4 regions of the Ethanoligenens sp. genome follow, and region 3 is predicted to be linked to each of the others. Evidence: riboswitches for the same ligand, from Rfam matches in the RefSeq annotation. Region 3 holds a riboswitch; each other region holds the start of a gene.
The links. A riboswitch is a leader RNA that binds a small molecule or an ion and turns the genes downstream of it on or off. The one in region 3 is predicted to bind cobalamin.
Positions count from the first base shown of each region.

Region 1: another riboswitch for cobalamin. It lies ahead of ABF463_RS09395 (DUF4430 domain-containing protein); the one in region 3 lies ahead of ABF463_RS04465 (energy-coupling factor ABC transporter permease).
Region 2: another riboswitch for cobalamin. It lies ahead of ABF463_RS02340 (NAD(P)H-dependent flavin oxidoreductase); the one in region 3 lies ahead of ABF463_RS04465 (energy-coupling factor ABC transporter permease).
Region 4: another riboswitch for cobalamin. It lies ahead of metE (5-methyltetrahydropteroyltriglutamate--homocysteine S-methyltransferase); the one in region 3 lies ahead of ABF463_RS04465 (energy-coupling factor ABC transporter permease).

Region 1 covers NZ_JBDNLG010000056.1:3,964-12,045, forward strand. The annotation lists gene ABF463_RS09390 (zinc dependent phospholipase C family protein) at 1-815, opposite strand, end outside; gene ABF463_RS09395 (DUF4430 domain-containing protein) at 1,037-2,902, opposite strand; cobalamin riboswitch at 3,042-3,247, opposite strand; gene ABF463_RS09400 (metallophosphoesterase) at 3,283-4,059, opposite strand; gene ABF463_RS09405 (glutamine synthetase III) at 4,305-6,404, opposite strand; gene aspS (aspartate--tRNA(Asn) ligase) at 6,600-7,913, opposite strand; gene gatB (Asp-tRNA(Asn)/Glu-tRNA(Gln) amidotransferase subunit GatB) at 8,026-8,082, opposite strand, start outside.
Region 2 covers NZ_JBDNLG010000008.1:38,706-46,787, reverse strand. The annotation lists gene ABF463_RS02345 (ABC-F family ATP-binding cassette domain-containing protein) at 1-1,083, shown strand, start outside; gene ABF463_RS02340 (NAD(P)H-dependent flavin oxidoreductase) at 1,174-2,295, opposite strand; cobalamin riboswitch at 2,479-2,658, opposite strand; gene ABF463_RS02335 (class I SAM-dependent methyltransferase) at 2,848-3,651, shown strand; gene ABF463_RS02330 (DUF4317 domain-containing protein) at 4,015-5,145, shown strand; gene ABF463_RS02325 (alanine/glycine:cation symporter family protein) at 5,403-6,737, shown strand; gene ABF463_RS02320 (SdpI family protein) at 6,881-7,579, shown strand; gene ABF463_RS02315 (DUF1648 domain-containing protein) at 7,630-8,082, shown strand, end outside.
Region 3 covers NZ_JBDNLG010000017.1:31,274-38,359, forward strand. The annotation lists gene ABF463_RS04445 (precorrin-8X methylmutase) at 1-606, opposite strand, end outside; gene ABF463_RS04450 (energy-coupling factor ABC transporter ATP-binding protein) at 572-1,459, opposite strand; gene cbiQ (cobalt ECF transporter T component CbiQ) at 1,580-2,359, opposite strand; gene ABF463_RS04460 (hypothetical protein) at 2,362-2,715, opposite strand; gene ABF463_RS04465 (energy-coupling factor ABC transporter permease) at 2,702-3,397, opposite strand; cobalamin riboswitch at 3,548-3,739, opposite strand; gene spo0A (sporulation transcription factor Spo0A) at 4,164-4,949, opposite strand; gene spoIVB (SpoIVB peptidase) at 5,234-6,442, opposite strand; gene ABF463_RS04480 (hypothetical protein) at 6,469-6,747, opposite strand; gene ABF463_RS04485 (hypothetical protein) at 6,788-7,086, shown strand, end outside.
Region 4 covers NZ_JBDNLG010000028.1:19,643-27,724, forward strand. The annotation lists gene ABF463_RS06150 (iron-containing alcohol dehydrogenase family protein) at 1-450, shown strand, start outside; gene cobG (precorrin-3B synthase) at 610-2,181, opposite strand; gene ABF463_RS06160 (cupin domain-containing protein) at 2,568-2,912, shown strand; gene ABF463_RS06165 (ferredoxin) at 2,954-3,142, shown strand; gene ABF463_RS06170 (hypothetical protein) at 3,212-3,433, opposite strand; gene metE (5-methyltetrahydropteroyltriglutamate--homocysteine S-methyltransferase) at 3,528-5,807, opposite strand; cobalamin riboswitch at 5,885-6,077, opposite strand; gene ABF463_RS06180 (glycerol dehydrogenase) at 6,465-7,556, opposite strand; gene ABF463_RS06185 (lysophospholipase) at 7,684-8,082, opposite strand, start outside.

The sequences.
Region 1 (8,082 bases), on a different contig from region 3:
ACTGTATTGAATTTTTTGCGGGCAATGTCAAACAATTCGTATGCGGTATGTTCTAGTGCCTCATTGCCGGGTTCGTGCAGCGCTCGCTTTTCGTTGGCGTAGTCAATTTCCTTACCGGGCTCCACTGGATGGATAAGCGCAAAAATGGCCGGATGGCTTTCCTGTGTCAGACGCTTTGCAAATGTGACAGCGCGCCGCTTGAAGCCGCGCGGACTGTAGAAAAAACTGTAGACCAGTTTCATGCTTAAAAAGGCGTGTGAAATCGCGCGAATGGGAAAAGCTTGCTTAAACCGGCTCTCAAACAGACTTTGATACATCTCGCATACCAAATTTAATTCCGGGATGCGTTGGAAGTGGCTGATGACTGAAAAATCCTGAATCGTCATGTTGCGGAATCGTTTAAGAAACAAGACGTCCAGCGTGGTTTCAATTTGCCGGTGCAGATAATTGTTGCTTGCTTTGGGCAAGACCGTTTTAAAATATCGTTGCAAGCCATAAACATATGGGTGGAACGTGCTGTCCAATATATAGTGCGACAGGAAGCCATAAAAATAGGAGAGTAGGATATTTTTTTCTTTTCCTTTCGCTTTTTTACAGCAGTCCGCCATAAAAGCAAAATTTTTCTCCATGTCCTGTTCGTGCATCAAACTGCCGATTCGGCTGAGCAGTCGCCAATGCATATGGACGGGTGGGGAAAAGAACAAAAAGTCCGGTCCTTGTGAACCCCATACATACACATTTGCGCATTGCATGTCGTGGATGAGTGGTGGTACGACCATTTCGCTGAACAGATAATGCGTAATGATTGCGGGCATTGGGTAATTCCCCTTTCGCCAGTACGGGCGGCACCGGATTGGTGATGGACGGCGTATGTATCCGATAATCATACGGAAAAAGTGTGGACTTTTACATACGCGCCTTGTCTATTTTACCCCGAAAAAAGCAAATACGCAAGAATCATGCGGAGAAAACCAGAACGGCATTTCCAATAGAAATGCCGTTCTGGTTGAAATTGCGTTTTGTTTAAGAAGAAGCGTCAGTGTTTCCGGCGGCGTGTAAACAGTAAAATAGCAGTTGCGGCCAAAGAGATGGCGACAATACCCCCCACCGGTTCGCTGTCGCCGGTATATGGATTGGCCACGCTGGTTCCGTTGGTTACGGTACTTGTAGTAGAGGATGCGGTGGCGCTGGAGGAATCCGCCGAGGCAACAGGCCCAGAGGCCGACGTAGATGTGTTAGAAGATGAAGAGGACGGCGTCTGTGATTGGGCATCACGGAGGTCGTAGAGCGTGTTCTGATTTGCCTCAAACCGCTGATAGGCAGTCAAGGCATCCAATGCTTGCTGTGTGGCGATGGTATCCACTTCCCCACTTGCATCATGGGAGAATCCGCCGCCCTGCACGGAGAATGAGAGTAGGTTGGAAAGTGGGGATTTTCCATTTTTGACGAACTGTGTGCTGGTTGCAGGGTCGATGCCAAGAGAGGAGAGCGCAATGATGACCTGCGAAGTGCTTTCGGATGCCTCTGTAGATGCACCGCCGGGAATAAACCCGCCGTCGGCCTGCTCGTTGGCCGCCAAATAAGCGAGTCCCTTGTTGATTGTATCTTGCACGCCGGTGATTTTACTGGCATAGGGCGCAAGAGCAGTTAGCACCATGGAGGTGATGTCCACATCGCCGGAGAGCCCTGCTGCCAGCGAAAAGCTGCCGTCTGTGTTTTGGGCGGAAAGGATGGAGGTAACCAGCGCCGTTTTGCTCACCGCAGCGTTTGCAGGCGGCGTGTAGTCCGCGCTGGACAGCGCAAGCAGGGTAAAGATATATCCGTTTAGGCCGGTCAGGCCGACGTTGGTCTGTTTATAAAGATTATCCACCAGATTGATGCCGTTGATATTGGTGGGGTCGGCGCCTGCCGCGCGCAGAACCAAAATGTATTTTGCAAAATTTAATGCCTTAAACGTATCAATATTTTCAGCAATGGCAGACGTGGTTTCCGACAGATAGGTAGAGGGAATGGGATATCCCGCGCGTGCCAGCGCAAAGGCTGTCCAGTCGGAAGTGTCGTCTTTCAGCGCATCAGCAGCGCTTTTGGACGCGCTGGCGACGGCGGCGCTTGTGACTGTTGAAACATTACCGCCTGAGGAGCTCTGGCTGGAAGAACTGCTGGAGGAGGAGCTCTGGCTGGAAGAACTGCTGGAGGAAGACGAGGCGGACACCGTGACGCTGCCGCTCATGCGAACCAGTGCGGGAGCCTGCCCGCTGCGGTCTTTTTTGACCTGATAAGCATAACTGCCCGCGTTGGCAGGTGCGGTAAAGGTTGCGTTTCCGGAAGTGTCCGTTGTTTTGGATGTTCCGTTAAAGGTAACGGTGGCATCTGCAACGGGAACCGTCGAAGTAGTGGGGTTCCATTGGGCATCATACGTTGTTTTTTGGGCGGTCAGAGTCACCGTGAACGGATTTGAGGCGGATGGGGTGCTGGGAGAGACGGTGACTATTGGATACAGCGTGTCTGAAGCGGTAAAGGCGATGATAATGTTGTCGCCATTTGCTGGTTGGAGGGAACTGACACCCAGCTGCGCGTATGCGCCGTTTTGATAGATGCTCCAATAAGTGGAATAGTCGGCGGCCTGTGTATCTGACCCGATGGTAGCAATGTATTTCCCATATTGCGAATCGGACAGTTGATACGAGATATTATTTTGATTCAGCGCTTTCTCAAGCGCGGTTTGCAATGTTTCTCCCGCTGTGAGAGGGACATCTTCGTTCAGCACCGTCTGGCTGGAACCCTCAACACACAGGTGAAACGTGTTTTGTGCATCTGCTGCCGCTGACAGACCGGGAATACTGACAAACAGCAACGCGAAAGCGCAGCAGACAGAAATCCAGCCTTGGAATACTTTTTTCATCAAACCACTCCTCTTTTTTGTCTTCTGTGGTAGGGGGCAAACAAAAACGGCCCTTTTTCTTATAAGAAAAAAGACCGTAACGAAAAACGGGTAAATCCCAATATTGCCGTTTTTACGTCTGTCCTCTCCCTCCGAAAGGATCACATCGTACTTTGCAGGCAGGTTTTCTGGCTTGGCATCGTCCTGTTTTTCCCCTTCCCGATCTTGTTGACCAGTGGTCTAAGAATCCGCATGGATTCTCATGGAAAAACAGTCCGCCTCACAGCAGCGGGGGCTGCACCGGTTTTGAACCGGTTTCCCTATTATCGCGGTAAATAGCCGCGCACCTGTAAAGAGATTGATTCTATTGTAGACGAATTTGCATATAACGTCAAGTAAAATCAGCCGTCTACTGGCCGTTGATCGGCGCAAAGCGTAATCAGCCAAATCTGTGGGGCGGCGCAGATGCGTACCGGCGGCCCGACTGTGCCAATGCCATTTGAGATGATAATGGTGGTGTCGGCATCTTTGACCACGCCGGTGAGATATTTCAACTTGTAATGCGTGTGTCCAAAATAGCTTGGCGCCCATTTTCCCAACACGCTCACTTGACCGCCGTGCGTGTGCCCGCAGAGCATGAGGTCAATGAGGTTGAACGGCAGTTGTTCAGCATAGTCCGGGTGATGAGAAACAAGCACCATAAAGTCATCCGGGCGGGTTTCAGCGAGCATGGGGGAAAGATCCTGCTCGGCGGTGGTGAGATCTCCCACGCCACCCACACGGATGCGCGCGCCGTCCTTCTCCAGCCAATACCCTTTGTTGTCCAGTGAGCAAATGCCTGCCTGCGCCATACATTCTTGGGATAAAGCCGCATTGGTTTTGCGGTCGTGATTGCCAAGCACACCGTAAACACCAAGCGGCGCGGTAAGGGCGGCGGCTTCACGAAAGAAATTGGGAATATGCGCCTGACTGTGGCTCACATAATCTCCGCCGAGCAGAATCACATCGGCGCGCAGACTGTTGGTGAGTGCCACTAGTTCTTTGACGCGCTTGAGAGGAAAGCTTCTGCTATGGTGGATATCGGATAGGAACGCAATGGTTGTGCCGTCAAATGCGGCGGGCAGATCGTGAGACACCAGTCGATATTTTCGTAGGGTAATATTTTCCACTCTGGTCACGTTCCAGCCTCCAGCTGTTCAATTGCGCCGCGCAAAAAACGCGGCGGCGGTCGTTTGCTTTTCATTATATCATACTACGCGGGATGTGGCATGACCAAGCACATAAAAATCGTATGAATTTTTCTGGTAAGCATAGAAATATGAGGTGCATAGATATTAGTGAATGCAAAAAAGGGGCTGTTGCTCAACTTTCGTTTTACAACAGTCCCTTTTAAAAAATGATAGTAACGCTTTGGTAAAGCAGATTATATTTTGAAAAGCAGATCCGTGTAGACCGGCACAGGCCAGATGTCGGCGGGCACGATGGGCTCCAACGTATCGATGTCTTCACGCAGGGTTTCCATCGCCGAAACAACCTTTTCACGATAGGCCAGCGCGGAATCGAAGTTGTCTTCCAGGTTGCCGGCAGCTTCCGTAGCGCCTTTGAGGGCTTCGGCTTTGGCAGTGATGGATTTGGCCAGGCCCAGCACTTTTTCCAGATAAGTGACGTTGCCTTTTACATCCACACCGGCTGCTTTAAAGGAAGCAATAGAATCCGAAAGGGTTTTGGCATATTTAAACGCCGCAGGCACGAGTTGACGGAACGTGATATCCACCAGCGTGAGCGCCTCAATATTGATGATTTTCGAATAATTTTCCAGAAGGATCTCGTAACGAGAATCGATCTCTTTGCCGACCAACACGCCGTGTTTCTCGAAGACTGCGCGGTTTTTCTCTACAAGGAACGCCTTGATGGCAAGCACAGTGTTCTTGATGTTCGGCAGACCGCGTTTTTCCGCTTCGGCGACCCATTCATCCGAATAGCCGTTGCCGTTGAAAATAACGCGTTTGTGTGCTTTGAAGATCTCGCTGGCAAGTGCAAGCGCATCTTTCTCGATGTTTTTGGAACCTTCCAGTTTGTCGGCAATCTGGCTGAGAGCCTCGGCCACAATCGTGTTGAGGATGAAAGCCGGGCCGGCAATGTTGGCATAAGAACCACACATACGGAACTCAAACTTGTTGCCGGTGAACGCAAACGGCGAGGTGCGGTTGCGGTCGGTTTTGTCTTCGGTGATGACCGGCAGGGAAGTGACGGCCAAATTGGTCGTTTTGGCATCCGGGGAGGTGAAGGTTTTTCCATCTTCCACCGCACCGATCAAGCCTTCAAGTTCTTCACCAACAAAAATGGAGATGATGGCGGGAGGTGCCTCGTTGGCGCCCAGACGGTGGTCATTGCCGGCACTCGCAACAGAGAGGCGGAGCAGATCGGCATATTCGTCCACCGCTTTGATGACGGCGGCGAGGAAGATGACGAACTGCGGGTTTTTGCCCGGGTCATCGGTCGGGTCTAAGAGGTTCTCACCTTCATCGGTAGAAAGCGACCAGTTGATGTGCTTACCGTTGCCGTTGACGCCCGCGAACGGTTTTTCATGAATCAACGCAGCGAGTCCGTGCTGCTCAGCAATCTTTTGGAGCAGTTCAAGCACCAGTTGGTTGTGGTCGACCGCCACGTTGGCCGGGTCAAAAATCAACGCGATTTCATGCTGCGCGGGGGCAACTTCATTGTGCTTGGTTTTGGAAGTGATGCCCAGTTCCCAAAGCTGTTTATCCAGATCGTGCATGAACTCAACCACTTTGGTGCGCAGGGTGCCGAAATATTGGTCGTCAAGTTCCTGGCCTTTCGGCGGTTGTGCGCCGAACAGGGTGCGGCCGGTCAGAATCAAGTCAAGGCGCTGGTTGTACAGGTCACGGTTGACAATGAAGTATTCCTGTTCCGGACCGACGGTGGAGGTCACTTTTTTCACGCCGTCTTTACCGAAAGCGGCAAGCACGCGGCGGGCTTGTTTGTCCAGCGCTTCGTTGGCACGGAGCAACGGGGCTTTTTTATCAAGAATTTCACCCGTGTAAGAAAAGAAAGCGGTGGGTATGTAGAGGGAGCCTTCTTTTACAAAAACGGGGGAAGTGGTATCCCAAGCGGTGTAGCCGCGGGCCGCGGCAGTCTCACGCAGGCCGCCCGACGGGAAAGAAGAAGCATCCGGCTCGCCTTTGATGAGCTCTTTGCCAGAGAAAGACAGAATGACCTTGCCATCGCCGGTTGGGGAGATGAACGAGTCGTGTTTCTCGGCGGTGAGGCCAGTCATCGGCAGGAACCAATGGGTGAAGTGAGTGGCACCCAAATCAACCGCCCATTCTTTGATGGCGGCGGCTACTTCATCGGCAATGGTCGCATCCAGCGGGGCACCCAGTTCGATGGTCTTTTTCAAGCTCTTATACGTAGCCTTGGACAAGCGCGTTTTTGCCACGGCATCACTGAAGACATATTTTCCAAAAATATCGGCGGGGGTCTGTACTTTCTCGTTTCCCAATTTCAATTCCTCCTTAAATGTTGGAACATACAAATAAAAATAAAAGCGTGCGCAGCTAATAAGCCACGAAACGCCCTTGTTCCGTATTGAACTTTTAAAAGTTTAACATACAAGAGCGGGCAATGCAAGGGGGTTCTTGCCCACATTCACTTGAAAAAAGATGAAAATAAAGCGGAAACCTTGCCAATTTGCTCTTTACGGCAGCAGGCGGCCGGTGTCGCGCGGAAACAAGGATGCTTCGCGCACATTTTTTAGTTCCATTAATTTCATGACTAGACGCTCCAGCCCGATACCAAGCCCCCCATGCGGCGGCATTCCATATTTGTGGATCATGAGATAGGACGAGAAATCCTCCGGATCAAGCCCCATGCGGCGCATTTTGGCGATCTGCTCATTGTAATCGTGAATACGCTGTCCGCCGGTCGTGATCTCCAACCCGCGAAACAGCAGGTCAAAACTCAAGGCAAACCGCTCATCCGTGGGATCATCCTTTGCATAAAACGGGCGTTTGGCCGCCGGAAAATGCGTGATAAACACAAAATCACTGCCGAATTCTTTTTTGGCGTAGTCACACAGCGCAACTTCGTCATCCGGTTCCAAATCCCATTTGCCGGGCTTGCGGCCCAGTTTTTCAATGATCTCGCGTGCCTGCATGAATGTGACGGTCGGAATTTTATCGATGACGGGTATCTGAACCTTCCACATCGCCAGCTCTTCTGGGCAGTGTTCCGCCACATAAGCGAACAAATGCGTGAGCATGGCGGTTTCTACTGCCATTACGTCTTCCATGCCGCTGATAAAGCCCATCTCGAAGTCCAGACCGACATACTCGTTGAGGTGGCGGGAGGTATGGTGTTTTTCGGCGCGGAAGACAGGCGCAATTTCAAATACGCGGTCGAAAACGCCCACCATCATCTGCTTGTAGAATTGGGGGCTTTGGTTCAGATAGGCTTTGGTGTCGAAATAGTCCAACTTGAAGATGTTTGCACCGCCCTCGGCGCCCGCGCTGACGATCTTGGGGGTATGGACCTGCGTGAAACCGTTTTGGCGCATGAAGTCAGCGAATCCGTCGGCGACAGCCTCCTGTACCTTGAAGATGGCGCGCTGCCGCGGATTGCGCAGTGTCAGCGGGCGGTAATCGAGGTTGGTATCAATGTTGAGATTGAGGTATTTTTTGTTGATGGCGAACGGGTACTCCGCCGCGGGGGAAGAGATGACGGTGAACCCGTCGATGTGTACCTCAAAACCGTTCTGCGCGCGTGGCTCGTCCACCGCTTCTCCCCAAAGCTCGATGCAGGCGCCTTCGCGCAGTCCCTCCAAAGTGGTTTTGGAGTAAGCAGGGTTATATACGCATTGCAGCATATAGCCCCCTGTGCGCAGGATGAGGAATGAAAATTCACCCATGTCCCGGATGTTGTGCACAAATCCCTTGACGCGTGCATTTTTTCCCGCCTGCCGGAGCGCCTGCAACGCCACGGGCTGTTCGACACTGCCTTCGATAAAGGTCATAGTTCCCATTCTCCTTAACAAAAATGCCGTTTTGTCGGACGCGCACTGAAAAGGCGCAGCCCTGTCGGCGCAATCCCCATCGTTTGGATATGATATCCCTTTTGCGGGGCAATTATCTATTTTTGAGGCTTTCCGTCAGCTTGACGCGCAGGGCGGCGGGGTCTGCTTT
Region 2 (8,082 bases), on a different contig from region 3:
GGTCCGCGCGCACGCGGTACCAAACAGCGTTTCCGCGTAGAACGCTTTGAAGCACTCAATGAGCAAACCGTTGACCTTGAGCAGCAAAAATTGAAAATGAATTCCATGAGTGCAAGACTCGGTAAAAAAATCATTGAGATCAGCAACATCTCCAAGCACTATGGCAGCCGTCAGCTGATACGCGATTTTTCATATAATCTGCTGCGCGACGACCGCATTGGAATCGTTGGCGCAAACGGTTGCGGAAAATCCACATTTTTAAAAATCATAACCGGAAAGATCGCTGCCGACAGCGGTCTGGTCACCATAGGCGAAACCGTGCGAATCGGCTATTTCTCACAGGAGTGTGAGGAAATGGACTTGAATATGCGGTCAATAGACTATATCAAGGACATATCCGCCGAGGTCGTAATGCCGGAAGGCACGCTGACCGCATCCCAGATGCTTGAGAAATTTCTATTTACATCTGATTCACAGTATGCGCCCATCGGCAAACTCTCAGGAGGCGAACGCCGCAGATTATATCTGCTCGGGATTCTCATGCAGGCGCCAAATGTTTTGCTTTTCGATGAACCTACAAACGACTTAGACATTGAGACCCTTACCATTCTGGAAAACTATTTGCAGGATTTTTCAGGCGCAGTAATCGTTGTTTCACATGACCGCTATTTTCTTGATAAAGTTGTGGAACACATTTTTGCCTTTGAACAGGACGGTCACATCCGTGATTATGTAGGCGGTTTTTCAGATTATATGGCAATTAAAGAATCAGATCCGCCCAAGAAACCGAAAATAGCAGCCAATCAGTCAAAGACAAATCGACCCAGCCATCCCGCCAAGTTGAAATTTTCATTCAACGAGCAGCGTGAATATGACCAGATCGACGATATAATCGCTAAATTGGAGAAACAAATTGCAGCGGCAGATCTTGAAATCCTCAAAGAAGCGAGCAACTATGTCATATTGCCTGAACTGATTGCAAAAAAGAAAGCGCTTGAAACAGAGCTCAACGCCAAAATGGACCGCTGGGTGTATTTAAACGACTTGTCTGAGAAAATAGCCAAACAAAATAACCGCGGCTGAACGTTAACCCCCCCACAAGCGACCGCAAAAAAATACCCTGTTTCCCGTTGCAAATCACAGCGGCAAATTGATTCACGCTTGATCGCCCTTTCACGGGACGATCGTGGCCGTAACCGTCTCTTTCTCCTGCAGCACGGTAGCTTGCCGGTACTCCTGCGATAGTGTTTCAAACAATTTTTTGACTGATACGATCTCGTTTACTTTGTATCCATTGGCCCCAACGAAAGCAAAGCCGTTGGCCAATTTACCTCTGCACGCACTGATGAGCGCTTTGAAAATACAGTACGGGCTTTGCTGCTGCTTGCAGGTTACGATACAATGAAACGGGCAATCCGCCGGGTGCTTCTTTCCTTGCTCGGCATCACGGAGAAAGCTATTGATAATGGCGCGTCCAGGCATTCCAACCGGGCTTTGAATAATCCCGATATCTTCTTTTTTACAATTTACATAGGCTTGTTTAAAAGCGATGTCTGCATCACATTCATCTGTAGCGACGAACCGCGTACCCATTTGCACAGCGGATGCGCCTAAATGGAAGAACCGTTTGATGTCCGCCCCGCTGAAAATCCCGCCTGCCGCGATAACTGGAATCTTGTGCTCCACATGCATTTCAATCGGATGAATGGCTTGCAGAACTTCCTGCAGTAAATTTTCCAACCGATACGCCGGATTGTCGATTTGATCCCGATGAAATCCCAAGTGACCGCCAGCCATAGGGCCTTCAACCACAAACGCATCCGGCGTATACGCATATTTTTCCTGCCAGCGTCTGGTAAGGACTTTTGCAGCACGCGCAGACGAGATGATCGGCACCAATTTGGTTTTACATCCTTCCCGTATATACGAAGGCAAATTGAGCGGCAGCCCTGCCCCTGCAAAAATAACGTCGATTCCTTCTTCGATGGAGGCCTTTACCATTTCCCCGAAATCACTAAGTGCCACCATAATATTGATGCCCAGAGCCCCTTGGGTTTTTCCTCGGGCACGGCGGATTTCTTCTTTTACCGCGGCAATATTATCTTGTACACTAAAGCCGGCTTTGTGCACCATGCCGACCGCCGCCGCAGAAAGGACACCCAGCCCGCCTTCGTTTGCCACAGCGGAGGCCAGCCCTGCAAGGGAAACGCCCACACCCATCCCGCCCTGCACAACAGGGGTCTTTATTACCAAATCACCAATCACAAGTGGTTCCTGATCAAAATATGGCATCATTTTTACTCTCCAACTCCGTTAACAAATACATGCTTGATTTCACGTTATCAACAACCTATTTTACATCGGTGCACAGAAAAAACCAGACTGTATCCGGCAGTCTGGTCATGTATGCCTAATCCCACACGCTTGCTGGTGTGTGGAGATATTTCGACGCTACATAATTCTTTCCCACCGAAAGACATTATATCTACGCAATACGGCAGGTCTCCTGACTTAAATTCATCCGCCGCCTCATCCTTCCCGGTTTCCCAGTGGTGCAAAAGAGGCTTTGTCCTTCTCACAGTAGCGGGGGCTGTCACGGTTTTTCACCGTATTCCCTATTGATGCATGGTTGATGCAACCGTATTGCTGTATTTAGTTGTTACCTATATCATATGCCCTTTCAGCAAAATGTCAATTGGTTTATGATACTATTATAACCACAAAAATTTCAACAGTGCTATGATTCTGCGGTGCGGTTCACATACCGGGGCATTTTATCTATGCCGTTGACTTTTACCACATTCCAACTATAATAAAGGAAAACAAACCAGAGAGGATCTGTTAACTTTGGAAATCGCACATCAGAATGCGGATCGTTTTTCGAAATTTGCTGATTTTTACGATCAGGTGCGCCCGGCTTTACCCTTGGAGGTTCGTTCCATCCTCCTGCAATACCTCGGACATCAGCCGTCCGTCCTGGTCGATATTGGCTGTGGAACCGGGTTATCTACAGCCGGATGGTCGGGATACGCGGCCAATATTATAGGGGTCGAGCCCAGTGATGCGATGCTCTCCATTGCACAAAACCGCACGGCAAGTGACTCTTCTATTCGGTATATCCATGCGTTCTCTGACCAGACCGGTTTGCCGGATGACAGTGCGGATTTGGTGACTTGTTCCCAATCCTTTCATTGGATGGACCCCGATAAAACCATTCCGGAAATCGCAAGGGTTTTAAAAACCGGCGGTATTTTTTCCGCCTTTGATTGCGATTGGCCGCCAGTCTGTCACTGGGAGGCGGAGAAAGCGTACGAAGAGTTGTTTGATGTGTTACATCGGATGCACGCAGAGAACCATAAAACGAAAGATCGGTATAAGCATTGGGATAAAAACAAACATCTCGAAAACTTGAAAAAGAGCGGAAAATTTCGTTATGTACGTGAGGTGTTGTTTTCCCAAACAGAAGAGACCGACGCGGAGCGCTTTATCGGTCTGGCATGGAGCCAAGGGGATTTGCAGTCTTTACTGGAGGCCGGTGTGGAAGAAGCACAATCCTTTTACGATACTTTTGAGAAAAAAGTGCGCCAAGCAATGGGAACCAAACGATATCCCATTCGATTCGGCTATCGCATGCGCCTTGCCGTCAAATAACGGCTTATTGCATGACGATTGTCGGTGTATGTGCTCTAAGACGGTGTTACAAATAACAGACAAAAGCCCGCTGCCCAGTGCCCGAAAACGGGACGCTGGCCAGCGGGCTTTTGCTTGCGTAATCGGAGTGCGGGGCTGTAGTGCAACTCAAATCCAGTTATTTTCAGTCAGATTGGAAAACCTACGCCTCTGTCCGACGGGTCTTTTGAAACGCCCTTTTTGTTATTCCATTCTGCTCTTCTACTGACATCTTTGAAGTCCATCCCGACATGTGTTATACTATGGATTCCAGCGGAAAACCCCGGATGAACATGCTGATTTATGGAACCGCTAAAACCATATACTATATTAGAAGAGGCTATTATGAACGAAAAAGAAGTCGCAGAAATTCGCCGCCGCTTCCGACAGGAAACGAGCAATATTACGCACATACGCGGATGCTTTGTAAACGACCAACGCGAAATTGTTTCGCAGTTCGATCAGTCACTTCTTTCGATGTCACAGGAGGAGTCCGAAAGATTCCTGTCTATTATCAAACGGACGTTATCTGGCACCCTTGAAAAAAATCTGATTGACATCTCATTCGAGACGCAGCAGGTCGTGGATGGCGCCGAGCATCAGTTACTGATGAAGCTTAAAAATTCATCCCTAAAGGATGAGGACGCCGTACAGACCTTTTTTCAGAATGTTATACAAGTGATCTCTATAGAAGGCAACTATCTGATTCTGTTAACACATGATATATATGACGTTCCCTACCGCTCGAAAGATAGCAACCAACAAGATGATGCTTCCTCAGATGTATTTTCATACATTTTGTGCAGCATCTGCCCGATTAAACCCACGAAACCCGCTTTGGGCTACTATGTTGTTGAAAATGAATTTCACAACTGCAAGGAGGACTGGCTCGTATCGGCACCGGAAATTGGCTTTATGTTCCCGTCCTTTGATGACCGCTGTGCCAACATTTATAATGCGCTCTATTATACACGCGATATCAAAGAGAGTCATGCTGAATTTGTTGATGCGGTGTTTAAAACCGACATCCCCATGCCGGCCGCACAGCAGAAAGAAATCTTCCAATCCATGTTGGAAAATGCCCTTGAAGATGAATGCAATTATGAAGTGGTACAGTCGGTTAACGATCAATTGTGTGGCATGATTGAGGAGCATAAAGCAAATAAGGAAACAGACCCTTTGGTAATCTCCAAAGGCACAGTCAAAAGTGTTCTGCAGTCTTGCGGGGTTTCTGATTCGAACGTAGCTACATTTGATATCAACTATGATACCGAATTTGGTACCGATGCCAAACTCAGCCCGCGCAATATCGTGGATACCCGAAAAATTGAGGTTCGTACGCCCGATGTCACCATCAACGTGAGCCAGGGCCACAGTGACCTGATCGAAACACGCATCATCAACGGCACAAAATATATTCTCATACGCGTTAATGAGGGCATCGAAGTGAATGGTGTAAACATCCATATTTCTTGATAGAGTAAAGGGGGTGGAACCCATACTCAAAAGCGCTTCAGCAAACTGGATACGTGAGAAATAGCAACCATAACGTCAGCAAAAAATGTACGAATTGCATAGTCCTTTGAAAGTCTAATAACCCGCCGGTTTGCAACGGTATGCACGCCGATGCACCAAGCCCCGGCCATCCTTTTGGCAATGCGGACGAACGCCCGATGTATTTTTTCGCCATACCAACATATACATGCACAGATATCTAAAAAGGAGGAACCACTGTGCCTGTTTTGGAAAACCTGCTGGCAGCACTGTCTTCAGCGCTATGGGGCCCGCCTTTGCTTTGTGCGTTGCTGGGCACACATGTGTTTTTAACTTTTCGGATGCGGGGCATCCAGCGCCACATCCGAAAAGCAATCCGGTTTTCTGTAACAAAAGAAGCGGGAGCCAGCGGAGACGTTTCCCCTTTTGCGGCCCTCACCACCTCGCTTGCCGCCACATTGGGAACCGGGAATATTGTCGGCGTGGCAACTGCGGTGGCCGCCGGCGGACCGGGCGCGATTTTCTGGATGTGGCTATCCGGCATCTTTGGTATGGCGACCAAATACACGGAGGCATTGCTTTCGGTCAAATTCCGTGTAAAACGCGGCAATACAATGGCCGGCGGGCCAATGTATGTGATGGAAAACGGTCTGCATTGCAGGCCGCTCGGCTGTGTGTTCGCTTTTTTTACCGCCATCGCGGCTTTGGGGGTCGGCGCCTCCGTACAGTCCAATTCCATTGCGACGCTGTTTCACCAGACGTTCCGTGCGCCGCCGGTATTGAGCGGATTTGTGGTCGCACTCTTGACTGGTTTCGTCATCCTCGGCGGGATACACAGCATTTCCAAGGTCTGCAATTGGCTGATTCCCGCCGCCGGCGCTTTATATATCCTCAGCAACCTCTTTATTCTGGGCATCGGTTGGCGCAGTATCCCACACAGCATCTTCTTGATTTTATACGACGCATTTTCCGGGCACGCGGCAATTGGCGGATTTCTGGGAGCGACTGCCAAAGACGCCGTACGCTTCGGCATCTCGCGCGGCCTGTTTTCCAACGAAGCCGGACTGGGGTCCTCCCCCATTGTGGATGCCGCCGCCCAATGCAAAAACCCGGTGCGGCAGGCGCTGGTGTCATCTACCGGTGTTTTTTGGGATACGGTGGTGCTGGCGGCGCTCACCGGCATCATGCTGGTCAATTCCGGCCTGTGGCAGCAAGGGCTGGACGGAGGCGCACTCACCAGCGCTGTCTTCCAAAGCGTCCCTGTGGTCGGGCCTGCTGTGCTGGCGGTTTCCCTGTTCACGTTTGCCTTTGCCACCTGTATCGGCTGGTCTTATTACGCCGAAAAAGCAGTGGAATATCTGTTCGGCGCACATGCCATACGCCCCTATAAGTGTCTGTATATCGCCGTCATCTTTTTCGGCGGAGTTGTTTCGGTCACTGCCGCATGGAATTTTTCCGATATTGCCAACGCGCTGATGGCCATCCCGAATCTTGCGTCCGTGCTGGTTCTCAGCGGCGTCGCCGCCCGGGAAACAAGGCGTGAAATGCGCCACGGCGGTATTTTACAGAGATAATGCGCTCCGACTTACACCATGTGACAACTGCCGCTATGGCACGCGGCAAGAACCATGTTTTTTTGTGTACAAGGCTTGCAAAAGACAGTAGGGACTGCTATCCTATATTTAAAGTTTTAGGGAATTATTGGAGAGAAACCGGTATGGCAAAATGGAAACCGTCTAATCTGCTGCTGGCTGAAATTGCCATTGCCAGCGCGCCTGTTATTTTTTATGTGCTGGCCTACCCGTATCTGCCGGAAATCGTCATCACGCACTATGGCGTGCATGGCGCAGACGGCTTCCATCACAAAGACAGTATAACGGTGATATGCAGCGTTGCTATGGGCTTCTTCGGCGTTGTGTTTGCGCAGGGAATGGCCTTGCTCGTCAAAAAATTCCCACAGAGTATACATGGCGACACCGACTTGCAGGACGCCATGATGATTATCAAAGGCGTAGGCATGTTCCTAACCGTTCTGTTGTCGCTCCTTGCGTTTTTTGTGATGGAATTCACACCGTTAATGCACGCTCACCTATCGGCAGCGGCGACCATTCGCATGGTCTGTACGCTCTCCGGCATATTAGAGATCGTCATCGGGAACCTATTGCCAAGAGTACCGCAAAACCCTTTGGTTGGCGTACGTCTTTCGGCGACCATGCAAAGCAAAGCCATCTGGTACAAAGCACAACGGTTTGCCGGACGGGTGCTTATTGTCTGCGGCCTTGTGCAGCTGGTAATCGGTCTCCTGCTGTTTATTCCCAATACAGCCGCCGTCCTCATTCAGCAATTGCTGTATCCGGTCATGATTGTCTGCATCATCGTTTACACCGTGACGCGCAAAAAGCCCGGAAATGAATAATTCCCATGCGACTTCGTTTATCACATGCTTTGTGAAGAGGGTATGACAGATTGAAAACGAAAAACACACGGCTGCAAAACGTCTTGCAATGGGTCGGCATCCTGCTGCTCATCGGCCAGTTCGTCTACACGGCTATGATGTGGCTTCTGCTCCCCGCGCGCATTCCCGCGCATTATGACCTTTCCAACCACGTCACCCGCTGGGGCAGCAGAAACGAACTATTCATCGTGCCTATCATTACCGTGGGCATCTATGCTTTTCTCACGGTACTTGAACGTATGCCCGCAAGCTGGAATTTTTCCATTGAAACAAACGACCGCAACCGTGCCTATCTCCATTCCGCATACCGAACCATCCTCATTATCAGCAAGCTGTGTGTGGAAGTTACGTTTTTCATCATCACCATTTGTATGGCAACAGCGCAAATCGCCTTGATCTGGCTGGACTGCATTCCCGTGGCTATTCTGTTGATCTTTGTGGCATTTTATATCAGCCATGTCAGC
Region 3 (7,086 bases):
GTTTATGATGGCCGCCGCAACAGTGCTGCCCCCCTTTCGTCCTTCGGTAACGATATAGGGCACGCCGGTGGTCATGATGAGCTTTTTGGCTTCCACTACGTTGACGAATCCGACCGGAACACCCACAACAGCCCTCGGTTTTACAGCGTCCTCCGCAATGAGTTCCGAGAGCCGAACGAGCGCCGTCGGCGCGTTGCCCATGACAAAGATCCTATTTTGGCGGTTGTGTGCATAGCGCTCCATGCACACAGCGGAACGGGTGATGTTCCGTTGTTTAGCCTCGGCCGCGACACTTTCGTCGCTAATCAGGCATACGACCTGTCCGCCCCACCGGGCGAGCGCTGCTTTACTGATTCCGGCTGCGGCCATCTTGGTGTCGGTGACGATATTGCATCCGTCCCGGAGTGCCGCCGCCGTTTGTTCCACCGCATCGTCGCTGATGCGCAGAATGTCGGCGTATTCAAAATCCGCCGTCGTATGGATCACGCGTTTAACGATGGGCTCGTGCAGAGGCGGAAACACACGCCCCCCCAGCATTTCCGTAATGATTTCAAAGCTTTTCTTCTCAATGTCAGCCGGATTGTGTATTTTGATTTCGTCCAACAATTGTATCGGTTCCCCCTCCCGTTAGAGTTGCCGCGTTACCGAACACTTTTCTTGCCTGACCGATTGTAAGGGGAATCGATTCGGTTTTCAGGATGCCGTCGCGCTCCAGAATCTCCGTAAGATGTGCCACGCGGGGCAAGCGCAGCCCGATTTTCCGGATATTTTCTTTTTGGCCGAAAACTTCGGAAGTGGTCCCATATGTCAGAATTTTACCGGAATCCATCAGATAGACGCGGTCTGAAAGGAGCGGCACCATATCGGCGTCATGCGAAGCAAAAATCAAAGTGATATGCAGTTCCTTATTGATTGTATTGAGCAGACGAATCAGATTGCTGACGCCATGCGGATCAAGTGCGGCCGTGGGCTCGTCCAGCACAAGAACCTCCGGTTTCATCGCCAGCACACTTGCGAGTGCTACCCGTTTTTTCTCACCGCCGCTTAAATTATTCGGGCTTTTAGAGCCGTAGCCTGCAATGCCTGCGACGTCCAGCGCCCAATCCACCGCTTTCTCCAATTCTTTGCCGGTGATGTGCATGTTCATCAAACCGTACGCCACCTCTTGACGAACGGAAGAATTGAACAGCTGATCATCTGAATCCTGAAAAACCATACCCACTTTTGACCGGATTTGAAACAGATTCTTTTTTTCCACCGGCAGCCCATCAATCGAAACTGTGCCCGACGTGGCCTGTAGCAGGCCGTTTAACAGTTGAAACAACGTGGATTTTCCTGCGCCGTTTGGTCCGAGAACTGCAACCCGTTCGCCCTTTTCAATTTGCAGGCTTACATTTTCCAGCGCCTGATGCCCATCCGCATAGACATAACTAACATTTTTTACATCCACAAGAGCCATCTTTTTCACCTCCGTTCATATCCCTTTAAAAATGGAAAATTGTATTGACCATGTGGGCACTTCAGCACCTGCGGCCCGAGAACGGTTTGACATTGTTCTCTTTTTAAAGGGATAACAGGATCAAACCAAATAGTTCACCAGCAGAACGGCGACGGGAACTGTCATCATCACCGCGCCCTTGCGGATATCCGCGGAAGAAATCGAAGAATTGAAATAAGGCGTGGGCGGATTTTCTTCGCTGTAACCGCGTGCCAACATGGCATTGTAGATCTTGATGCTGCGGTCAAACGCTTTCACCATCACATATCCAGCGACAGCCCCAGTATTGCGTATCCTGTCCATCCATGATATTTGGCAGGTCGTCCGGCTCACTTGAGCCCTGCTCATATTGTGTGCGGTTTCTTCAAGGACGAATACGTAGCGAGCCATCAATTCGGCGATATCCACCATGATGTCCGGTATTTTAATCGACCGCAGCGTTTCAAGAATCTCCGCCATCGGCGTGCTGAAAGAGAGCAGGCTGGCCATTGTCACAGCCGCCATAATCCGCAGCATCATCAAAAAACCAAGTGCAAGCCCTTCGCGGTAAACGACCAGAGAAAATGGATACTCCAGAATCGTCCAAAGCGGATGGTTTCCGTTGGTGAACATGACACTTAGAAAAACCAGCCACGCGATGCTAAAGGGCATAAGCAGCCGATGAACAAGGGGGTGCCAGGAAAGTTTAAGCGTGCTGTATGCCGCCAGAGCGGCGAGCCAGAGTCCGAGCGCCAGATACCAATGGCGGACGATGGCGGCAATGATGGTCAGAAGCAAAAAAAATACTGTTTTTAACCGCCCGTCAAGCCGGTTTAGGGGTGTATCACGGCTGTCAAGCGATTTAAAAAAACCGAGTTCCATTCTTACACTTCCTGCTTCTCAGGCTCATTGTCGGTGTCATCTGTATCGTTCTCCCTGTTTTTGCCGAACAACTTCTCCCAATGATGCCCTACGATCAGGCCCGCAAAGAAATTGGCAACAGAAAAAGCGCCCACCTGCGCATCACCAGGCAGTTCCGCGAACGGATGGTGATCGGAACTTGCCATGGTATTGACCTTGTCATCCGTGCCGCCGGCCTCTGAACCGTGAGCCGCCATGTACTTTCCGGAAATGAAAATAAAGATAAGTATAACGAACATAACCGACAGCAAAACCTTTGTGAAGCCGTCAAATAACTGGATCTTGTTTTTAGACTGCGATTTCTCACGCGTTTGCACTGTTTTTCGCTCCTTTCAGTTTTACATTGTCCTTCAAAACGTGGGGGAGCAAATCCGGGCGCCGTCCGACCATGGCCTGTAACACGACAGCCGTAAAGGCGGCTTCTGCAATGGCCAGCGGCAGTTGGGTCGGGCCATAGCCCATAAAGAAAATCATCCATTGCTTTACCAGCGGAACGTGGCCGTGCAGGTCAATGGCCAGTTCCAGCGCACTGGCCAGATAAGTGATAAGATCACCTACAAAACCTGCCAGAGCCGCCGCCAGCCAGATCGGCGCACGGAACCGGCGGAAGAGCGCCCAAATCAGATAACCCGAAAGAGTGCCTGCCACCCCCATGGACATGGTGTTCGCACCAATGGTTGTGATGCCTCCGTGCCCGAGAAAAATCGCCTGAAAAAACAATACAATCGCAGAAACCAAGATGGTAGCGAAAGGCCCGATGACGATGGAGGCCAACGGCGTGCCACAGGGATGTGAACATGATCCCGTGACCGGAACAGGCAGATGCATGGCGGAAATGACAAATACCGCTACGCCCGTCATGGCGATCAAAGGCTTATAATAAGGATCATCCTTGACTCTTTTTCTGATTTGCAAAATGGCCGGCGCAAGCAATGCCGCCGTGGCTGCATAATATATGATGCTGGACTGTGGGGACAGAATACCGTCTTCAATATGCATTTTTATCTTTCCTCTTAATCTGTTTTCGTTACTTTGGTCTTGTATGAAAAACACTGAAAACTCACAAAAAACACCTCTTAACATAAATGCTAAGAGGTGTTCCTATACCGTGACCTGTTCATCACTGTACCCCCTCTATCGCTCGTAGATTTTATGGTACAAAAAACAGGCAGTTCTTCTGACTCAGCATCATCGTCCGCTCAACCTTCCCGGGATAACCCAGTGGTGTATTTGAGTGGACTCAGCATTACAGCGGCGGGACCGCGTGGGATTTTCACCCAACTTATCTTTTCACCGGAACGATGGAAACCATCCTCCGGCACCTGTTTTTTATGCGTTATTTTATTGTGTTTTGGATTTTATTTGGCTTTTATTCAGTATACTACAAACCTTGCCGAAAGGAAAGACGATGTTTCGGTTTTTGGGAAATTTAGGGAAGCTCTGATAGTGTCATGCATTTTTCAGTTGCAGCCAGCTACGCTGCGGTGCAATTTGCAAAGAACGCACGCATAAATTCCAGTGGAGGGAGATATCCGTCTATCAAAGCAGGTTGCGCCGATGAAGGATATCGTGGATCCTTGCCATTTGGCAGTCCGTTTCGTACATGAAAAATCCTCCCATTAGTAGGTAGACAAGCTACTTAACCAACAGAAGAATTTGTAGATTGGGATGGATTTATTCGTAACTATGATACCCTACGCCCATTTAAAACAAGAAAATTGGTCGCTATGGACACCCATAAACAAATTCCGTATAGATAAGCCTTTTAAGAGATATGCAGCTGCAACCGCAGTTTGTCTGCAATCATGGCGATAAATTCCGAATTGGTAGGCTTGCCGCGGCTATTGTGAATAGTGTAACCAAAATATGAATTGAGGATATCCACATCTCCACGATCCCACGCAACCTCAATGGCGTGCCGAATGGCCCGCTCCACGCGTGACGATGTCGTCCCATATTTTTTAGCGACGGATGGGTAAAGCTGCTTGGTAATGGAATTTATAATATCTATATTATGGATTGCCATCATAATTGCCTCGCGCAAATAATGATATCCCTTGATGTGCGCCGGCACACCGATTTGATGAAAAATCTTAGTAACAATGATCTCAACGTCCTGTGTGGAGTCATACATCATCTCTACCTGCTTGGCAGGCGACCCCTGAAACTCTTTTTTTCCTCCGGCCAATTGATTAATCCGCTCAGCCAACAAGTCGTGATCAAACGGCATTGGGAAAAAATAATCCGCGCCTGCCTCCATTACCTGCGCACTGATCGCACCATTGTTATCCGTGGACATGACAATCATAACGGGTTTGGATGCAAGATTCATTCTCTGTATGGCTGTCAACACACCAATCGCATCAATACGCGTCATAAAGGCATTCATCAGAACCACTTCCGGCGCCTCTCCCTGTAAACTGTCAAGAACCTCCTGTCCATCCTTTGCAACTGTTACAACATCCATGCCATAAGTACGCAACGTTGCGGCACAAACCTGCCCCATCTCTGCGCTGTTATCTGCAACCAATACTTTCAATTTCTTATCCATTCTGACGGTTCCCCCCTAAATAATATAGTTATAAAATACCATTAAATTCCATATTTTTCAAGTCCTTTATGCGTGTTTTTTGAAATTTTTGGAAATTTTCCTCTTTTCTATACACTCATTTGCTACTTGGGAGGGGAGAATAGGCAATATCGAAACGCCTTTGTTTGTTCATCGCAGCCACTCAGAAACGTGTAAACAGTACAATTCGTGTCATAAATACACTTATTTCGTCGTATTCCCCCATAAAGGCTCGACTTTTGCTGCCAAATCAATCATACACCTTTTCACTGCCGCACTTCAAGCGTTTGCGCCGTTTGCATCATGTTTTCCGCAAAAATCGCATACCCTTTTTCCGGATTGTTCACAAACACATGCGTGACCGCGCCTACAAACATACCGTCCTGTAGGAGCGGGCTGCCGCTCATTCCCTGCACGATTCCCCCTGTGCGGGCTATGAGTGCCGGATCAGTTACACGCACCACCATGTTGTGTTCAGCACTGCTGCTGCCATACCTTACCTGTTCAATTTGTACCGCATATGCACGCGGGCCCGATGTATCCAGTGTGGCAAGCAAAACTGCCTTGCCTGTATGCACCTGCTGACGCATGGCCACTGGGTATTTTTTGCCCGCACGTTGCTGCGTGAGAACGCCATAGACCCCAGTATTGCCATTGATAAGCAAGCTGCCCAGACGTGCATCGGCTAAGGTACCCACCAATTCCCCGGTTCTGCCTTTTGTACCTTTTTCCACACCGGTGATGGTGCTGCCTACCGCTTCACCTTCCAACAACGGCAGCATCTTGCCTGTGTCCACATCACACACAGCGTGACCCAGTCCACCATAAACACCGCTCTTCGGGTCATAATACGTGATGGTTCCTATACCCGCTGTGCTGTCGCGTACCCAAAGCCCCGCCTTATACTGGCCATCTGCCACGCTCCGCAGCGGTTTCAGTCGTGTTTGAAAAGCGACGCCGTTCCGACGCATGCTCAGCGTGCAGTCCACACCATCGGATTTTGCAAAGCGGTCAGCCACCTCATTATTCGAATTCACGGTTTTTCCATTGATGGCAATCAAGATATCACCCTTACGGATACCCGCTGCGGATGCCGGAGACTCTTTTCCAGCAGCCGTATCCACATCGGCCACACCTATAACCATCACGCCCTCGGTATATAGTTTAATTCCGAACGGCTCCCCGTCCGGCGTCACCTCACATGTGGGAACCACCTGAACCTGCACCTTTTTCACTTCGATCAGGCCCAGCAATCGAATATCGGTGGTATACGACGCGCCTGTCTGGAGAGAACGGTCGGTGCTAACCGCCCCACCTTGCTGGGCAGAAAGCGGCAGACCGGCAAATTGAAGCCGCTGCCCTTGTCGTACCTGCAATGTACCCGGAATTTCTCTGGCAAACAAAATACCGCAAAACAATATGGAAAACATCACCATGCCGATTGGTACAACAGCCGCACGCAAAAATTTCTTCATCCGACATCCCTACCCATTCTTCATCATTAAAATACAAAACCATCGTTTTTAATCTTTCCGCAATGAAGACGGATATCAGATGCAATATCTGCACCTGCTGGGAAAGGCACTCTAAAGTGTTTACATTTGCCCGCCGGAATGATACTATAGTCTTGGCGGTGGTTAGGCCTCATTTCAAATAGAAAATCGACGGATTTTCGAGACAGGCTACTGGTTTGCACGGCAAAACGCACAGGAATATTTACCGTATGCCCTGCATTCCAGCCAAAACAGGCTTGACTTTCACCACTAAAATGAGGCCCCATATAGCCAGACTTTCATTTTTTTACAAGGCGGTGTTATGACTTGAAGGTTGCTGTTATTGGCTCCCGCCAGGCGGGGGAAGAAACGTACGACATGATTCTCCGGCAATTGCCCAGAGGTTGCTCGCAGATCATCACCGGAGGTGCGCACGGGGTGGACACACTGGCTAAACGGGCCGCCGCGGAACTGGGTGTAAAACACACCTGCATCCGTCCCCGCTACCAACGCTACGGGCGTTCAGCCCCTCTCGTGCGCAATATCGACATTGTAGAAAAAGCAGATTGTGTTCTCGCGTTTTGGGACGGTCAGTCAAAAGGGACTCGCCATGCGCTCGGTTGTTG
Region 4 (8,082 bases), on a different contig from region 3:
ATTCGGAAAATTGTGCGGAATTTCAGCAATCTGCTTAACGGAACGACTGACGCGAGCTGTCGCGCCGATCTCATCTATGCCTCAACCCTCGCCGGCATCGTGATTGCGCATACCGGCACCACCGCCGTCCATTGCATGGGGTACTCGCTGACCTATTTCCATCATATCGACCATGGTCGCGCAAACGGACTGTTACTCGCCTCCTTTTTGGCTTTTGCAGAAAAACAACAACCGGAAGCCATTCGCCACTTGCTCAACATCATGGGGTTGGAAGACACCGCTGCTTTCCGCGATGTGTTGAACCGTCTGTTTGGTGAAAAAGAGAAAATTACCAACGAAGAATTCCAGAAATTTTCCGGTTTGGCGATCCATGCGAAAAACATAGCCAATTGTACGACAGTGCCATCTCAGGACGACCTGTACAATATGTACGTACAGAGCTTCTCTTAAATTAAGCAGTATCTCATTTTACAGTTATTAAAGAACAGCAGAGGCACAAGCGACTTTGTTTAGGTTGCTTGTGCCTCTGCTGTTCTGCTTAGTGGAAGATAGGCCGCCTGTTTTCTCATGTTACGGCAATAGTCTGTTTGATGTCAAGCAGATATCGGGTTACGCCTCGTTATCTAAAATACCACTGCGAAAGCACCAGTGGCGAAAGCCTTCATTTTCGGCCTTTTCCTGCAAAAAGCGCCGCAGTAGGCCTTCCAAGAAGGAACCCAATTCCGTAAAAGGCACGTCGGTGCGCCAGAGACGGGCAAATGCGCCGTGCATCCCCGGCTCACCGCCAAGGCAGATATCCGCTGCCTCCACCATGCCGTCGTCACGTTTGATTTTTTTGCCAATCAGCCCGATGGATCCGACCCAAGGGTTCGCGCAGCTGTTCATGCAGCCGGAAACATGTATATCCAACGCTCCAACCTCCTGCAATGCATCCTGCCCGAGCGCTTCGTCCAGATAGTGCACCAGTTCCAATGCGCGCGCTTTGGTGTCAATGCGTGCAAACGCGCAAAACGTATTGCCTGCGCAAGCCGTCAGTCCCCTGAGGAATGGGGACGGCGCAGGAGAAAGCTCGTGGAGCAGCGGCTCGGCAAGTAACGCGTCCAGCTTCGCGTGCGGCACATTGGGCAATAGAATATTCTGTGCAGGCGTCAGCCGCAGTTCCCCATTGCCATATTCCTCTGCAAGCCGTGCCAACCCGTCTGCTTGCTTCAGCGTCAGCCGACCGGCCGGTACATGCAGTCCCACATAAACCAGACCGTCCGTTTTCTGCGGATGTACACCGATGTGGTCGTGATGGCAACCCACTTCGGTCCATTCCGAGCCGGCCGGGTGCGCCGCATATGGCAAACGTGCCGCCACGGCAGAACGAAAAGCATCCATCCCCATTGCATCCAGTAAAAATTTCAGACGGGAGCGGCCGCGTTTTTCGCGGTCGCCCTTTTCACGATAGACGGCGATGATGGCAAGACAGGCGTCCTTTGCCTCGTCCGGGCGCACGAACATGTCCAGAGACACGGCCCGCGCCGTACCCCACGCGCCGAGCGCGCCGCCCACCCAAACATTGAAGCCCACGACCCCGTCTTTTTCCGCAGGCATCAGCGCGATGTCGTTGATCTCGCCGTGGGTGCAGTCGCATCGGCAGCCCGAAACGGTGATGTTAAATTTACGCGGTAGATTGGCTGCTGACCAATTGCCGATGATTGCGGCATTCAGTTCTTCCACCAATGGGCGGGTATCCAGTACCTCGGAAGCGTCTAGCCCCGCAGCCGGGCATGTCGTGATGTTCCGAACGTTATCAAATCCGGTTTGCAGCGTGGTCATCCCCGCTTGTTTTAATCGGGTCAGCACTGACGTTACCGCGTCGGCCCGAATCCAACGCAGCTGCACTTGCTGCCTTGTGGTTAGATCAAGCACATCGCGGCCGAATTCATCGGTAATCTCAGCCAGCACACGCATCTGCGCGGCAGAAAAACCGCCCGCTTTAAGGATGCCGCCCGGCACCCGGACGCGCACCATAAAAAAACCTGGTGTTTTGGGCCGCACAAAAACACCGGCATATTTCAGCGCCTGCACATCGTGCTGCGCGATATTTTCCCATCCGGTCTCCTGATAATGGGCGATAAGTGCATCAATTTTGGCAAAACTCAGTTCGGCTTTGTAAGATTCAAGTGGTGTCGGCATAGCAGTTCCCCCGGTCGTCGTGGATTTGGATGTGCCCAATCAGCGGATGTACCACGGAATGGCGCATTCGGATTTATCATAGCACGCAAAGGTGGACCTGTCCAGCATGTTTCCCCAAACGGTCAATACTTACATGGCAGGTGAAAATATTATGCTTTGCGTTGTGGATGCAACACAAAGGGTTTGTGAAAGCTGTTATAATAAAGAAAATACAAAGCGCAGACCTTAGAAATGCGTATAAATTGCATGTTGTCCTCACAGATGCGGAAAACTGAGTCGCCGAGAAATCAGTAAGACGTTTTTCGCAGAATACCGTTCGGTTTTTGTATAAGACCAAGCGGAGAGGTCCAAAATGATGGCGAGACACAGAAAGGAGGGCGGCCTCTATGAGTGCACCCTATTTAAAAAACATTGAACATCGGCAGGCGCTTTGCCTGCCCGAGTTGGTCGCGTATCAGTCCGACCAAATTATCAGTCGCACGCTCGCGCAGAACGATGCCGTGAGTATCACACTTTTTGCCTTTGACAAAGACGAGGAAATCAGCACACACGCCTCCGACGGCGACGCAATGGTGACAGTTTTGGATGGAACGGCACGTATCACCATTGCGGGGGTGGAGTACGTAGTGAGCAAGGGAGAAACCATTGTCATGCCCGCCGGCATCCCTCACGCGGTAAAAGCGGAGGAGCAGTTCAAAATGCTGCTTACGGTTGTATTCCCGCGTCAATAAAGCGGATACCGACTTATTAACGTCTAAAAAAGGAGCTCTTTATGAAAGCAAAATTGGATAGAAGTGGGTGTATCTCCTGCGGACTGTGCGCGCAGGTCTGCCCGGAGGTCTTTCGGATGGCGGAAGACGGCGTGGCGGAAGTCCATACGGAAGATGTGCCGGAAGCGGTGAAGGAATCTGCTATGGAGGCACGGGACGGCTGCCCGGTTTCGGTTATTACTGTGGAATAACATCCGCAAAGCATGTCAAGCGGCCGCCATTGTAAAAATGGCGGCCGCTTGATTTTTTTGTCTCAGGCCTTAATCGGAAAGAATTGGGCTCAGACAATCCCGCAGGATTACAACCTGCACATCGCCCTTTTCAAGATGAGTCATGAAGCCGTCACCTATATAAAGCCGACCCTGCGCAGCCAGTTTCGCGAAGAGATCAATGCCCAGCTGGATATTCTTCTCACTGCCGCCCATGGCACTGGCTGCCGCCCATGGCACTGGCTGCCGCCAGCCAGCGCACCTGCAAAACATCACAAATCCGCCAAATACATCAACTATCTCTGTGCGACACAGGAATCCGTTACATAAAGCAACTCGCATAAGATATAGGATGTGCCCTGCCTGCTTATTTTCTGCACTTTTCAGCCGCGCACACCATGTTTTGCAGGCTTGGAATTGTCTCTTCCATGCCACGTGTTTTCAGGCCGCAGTCTGGATTGATCCAAAGGCGTTGAATGTCCAACTTGGTAATCAGCCGTCGAATGATCTTCTCGAACTCTGCCTGATCAGGTACGCGGGGTGAGTGAATATCATACACCCCGGGACCGACCTCTGTTTTGAAACGGCTCTCTTTGAGTACATCCAACAGCGACAGATCGGACTTGGCCGATTCGAATGTAATTACATCCGCATCCATGTCGTCGATATCACGGATAATATCTTCAAACCGGCTGTAACACATGTGCGTATGGATCTGAGTCTCCGCTTTTACGGATGCGTGAACCAAACGAAACGCCGGAATGGCCCAGTCAAGGTACTGCGCGTGCCAGTCGCGCCGGCGCAAAGGCAGTTTTTCGCGCAGGGCAGCCTCGTCAATCTGGATGATACGGATGCCCGCCTGTTCCAGATCCTGCACCTCGGCTTTTATTGCCAATGCAATCTGGAACGCGATTTCCCGGCGTGGAAGATCTTCACGAGGAAACGACCAGTTCAGAATCGTAACCGGCCCGGTCAGCATCCCTTTCACCGGGCGGCTTGTCAGGCTCTGCGCATATGCAGTAGTGTCCACAGTCATGGGGGCGGACCGCCGCACATCTCCAAATATAATCGGTGGTTTCACGCAACGCGTGCCATAGGACTGCACCCAGGCGTTTTTTGTAAAGAGGAAACCGTCAAGCTTTTCGCCGAAATATTCCACCATATCGTTGCGTTCAAACTCACCGTGCACCAATACATCCAATCCGATTTTTTCCTGCAAGGCAATCACGTCCGCAATCTTCTTCCGGATTGCCGCATGGTATGTTTCTTCCGTGATACGTCCGGATTTAAAATCCCGGCGCAGGGTGCGCACCTCACTTGTTTGGGGGAAAGAACCGATGGTCGTGGTAGGCAGCAGCGGCAATTTCAGCGCCGCCTTTTGAACAGTCCGTCGTTCCTCAAAAGATGGATAGCGTGTAAAATCCTCGCCTTTCAGACGGGATACGGCCGCGCGTACATCGTCAAAACGGAAGGCTGCATCCTGTTTACGAGTTAGAATGGCGCGGTTGTGCAAAAAAGCCGGATTCGTTTCCCACGCCGAATCGTCAGACAACCGTCCCAGCTCTGCCAGTTCCATCAGCTTTTCTTCTGCGAACGCAAGGTGTTCGCGATAGGCATCCGGGATACCCGACTCGTTTTGAACGGTATACGGCACATGCAGTAGGGAGCAGGAGCTTCCCAACACCAACCGATCAGATTCCACCACGTGCGCAATTTGATGAATCAGTGACAGCGTCTGTTCATAGTGGTTGACCCAGATGTTCTTGCCGTTCACTACACCGGCGACCAGTATTTTGCCTTGGGGAAATCCATACTGCTCCAGCAGATGCAGATTCTCCACGCCCTCGATGAAATCCAGCCCTAGCGCGTCAAAATCCATATCAACCAGCATTGTATAACTGTCGCGCACGTCGCCAAAATACGTTTGCAGCAAAATACGCGGACGGTTCGGCATGGCAAGCAGGTCGTTGTAAAGGATGCGAAAGAGCGCGAGATCCTCTTCCGCGAGATCTGTCACAAGACAAGGCTCGTCAATCTGCACCCATTCTGCGCCCAACTCGGTCAGCCGCAAAAGAATCTCATGGAGAACAGGCAGAAGTTCCCCTGCAAGCACACGAAGAGATTTGCCCGAGCGGTTTTCAGCCAACCTTAGAAAGGTGAACGGTCCAATCAGCACCGGACGTGTCGGGATGGCAGCCGCTTTTGATTCCTCAAATTCCGCAAACGGCTTTTCCGAGCCACAGGAAAAACAGGTGTCGTCTTCAATTTCCGGCACAATATAATGATAATTGGTGTTGAACCATTTTTGCATGGGAAGCGCATGCACATCTCCGTGTGAGCCTTGGTAGCCCTTTGCCATAGCAAAATATGTGTCCAGCGCATCCAGCCCCAGATCCCGAAAACGTTTGGGCACCGCGCCAAACAGCACAGCCGTATCCAGCATGCTGTCGTAAAAAGAGAAGTCGTTAGACGGGATAAAATCCACACCCATATCGTGCTGCTTGCGCCACTGCCGCTTACGCAGTTCTGCCGCATTTTGCAGCAACTCCTGTTTCTCCAGTTCGCAGCGGAAATACGCTTCCGTCCATTTTTTGAGTTCCCTGCTCGCGCCAATGCGCGGGTAACCGATAACAGATGTTTTTTTCATTTTTTCCTCCAAATAATGTAGGAGAAAATAGACACAACCTTTTTGCATAAAAATTGTCCCTATCTCCAGTCCCAGAGATGAGAGCAAACAAATCCGGCAGGTCTCCTGGCTTCCTGCTGGGCCTAAAGCCCTGCAGCCGCGCCTTCCCACCCAAACGGCAGTGGCATTTGCGGCAGCCGACACAGGTTACAGTAGTGGGTGCTGTCCGGGATTTTCACCCGGTTCCCTATTCTCCTCCGGCACGGAGGCACCGAATTGTTTTCGCTTGGTCTTATTTTAAGCACGGAGATGCCTTAGTGTCAATATATTTTATCAATTTTGTCTGTTATACTGTACAACAAAAATACTATGCTTAAATATTCAAAAATCATATACCTGGTTATGTTTGATGCCGCTTTGGGGTGAAAAATCAAACGCCATAGACAACCCCGCATTACTGTCACGATATTCTCGTGACAGTGTTTCAAAGAATTTCTTCACAGAAAAAAGTAAAATGGATTTACAACCATCACCGTATCAAGACAAAATTGAAGGGTTTACCACCTGCTTTACACAGACAGTAAACCCTATCAACTGTTTGATGAAAAATCATCATTTACTTTTTGGGGTCAATTCATTTCAGCAAATGACTTTTATTGCTGATACTACTACTAAAATTTATGCGTTCAAATAGGTTTTGCCAAGCACATCGGCTGCAATCAACGCATCATAAAGCGCATCCGGTGTCACGTCGCCCAGCAAATTATGGATGGACTCACCCGGTGCGCACGCTTTTTCAGCCGCAATATGAACACGCTCGGCATCAGTAACGCCAATCTCGCCCAATGTAATAGGCAAACCAACTGAAATGCAAAAATGCACCACTTCTTCAATCTCATCCAAAGAGGCATTTTCAAGCAAAAGCTGTGCAATGGTACCGAATGCGACGATAGAACCATGCTGCGTTGCTTCACATTCCTCTAACGCAGTGAACCCGTTGTAAACCGAATGAGAAACAGCCAAACCGCCGTTGTCCGCTCCCACACCGCTCAAAAACGTGTTGGCTTCAATGATGCTCTCCACCGCAGGGGTAAGTAATCCATGTTCTACTGACTGCTTGGCTTTCAAGCCATCCCGCAACAATGTTTCATAGCAAAGCTCGCAGAGTGCCAAAGCGGATTTTGTGATACCGCCGTTTTCCAGACTGAGCGCGTTGCTGGCCACACAGGCGCGTGCTTCAAAGTAGGTACCCAGTGCGTCGCCCATGCCGGCCACCAAAAACTTAACCGGCGCTTTGGAAATGATCGAGGTGTCTACAATGACCACATCGGGGTTCTTCGGATAAAAAATGTATTTGTCAAACGAGCCATCGTCGTTGTAAATGACCGAAAGACCCGTACAAGGCGCATCGGTTGCCGCCACTGTCGGAATAATAACGACCGGCAATTTCTCATAATAGGCTGTCGCCTTTGCAGTGTCAATGGCACTACCGCCGCCCGCACCGCAAACGACATCAATCTTGTTCTCGCGTACAATCTTGCGCATCCGCTCGATCTCGCCATTGGAACTTACTCCGCCAAAAATCTCAAAAATGATTTTGTTGTCTTTGCCCTCAAAACTTTTTTCGATCAAAGGGCGTGCCTGCTTATGGGCACTGCGGCTGCAAACAAATAAAAAGGATTTGCCAAAGTCCTTCACATTGTCATAAGTCTCAAGTAATGCATCTTTCCCCTGAATATAATTGTGGGGTGCTCTGAATAATTTTAACACGCAATCATCTCCTTGCCCCACTATTTTATAACAGGGATGCTTTTTATTCAAGACATTTATGTTAAAAATTTATCGAACTTAATCGAATAAGAAGATTTCATGCCTTCCCAACGTTCAGCATAACACTTTACAGCTGCACTCGACCGGTTGCGGCGGACTGCATTGTCAGAACCCGTTCCAGCCATCGCTGTATGCTTCGGAAAATCTCTTCTTTGTTCTGCTCGTTATGCAGCGTGTGGAATGCACCGGGAATTTCTTGATATTCCACCCTGCCGCCGCTTCGCTCAGCAAACTCCTTGCTTGCAGTAGCTGACGTGACCGGATCTGCCCCTCCATGGATAATCAACGTCGGGAAAGCAATCTCGTGTGCATGGTGCAGTGCCCAGCGCCCTGCACAACTGGCCTGCCAAAACAGGCGTGTCGTCACAACCCCATGAATCAATGGGTCGGCCAAGTAAGAACGTGCGAATGCCGGGTCGTGACTGAGTCCCTCGGGATGCAGACCCGAGTCGAAGCGGTGGCGTGG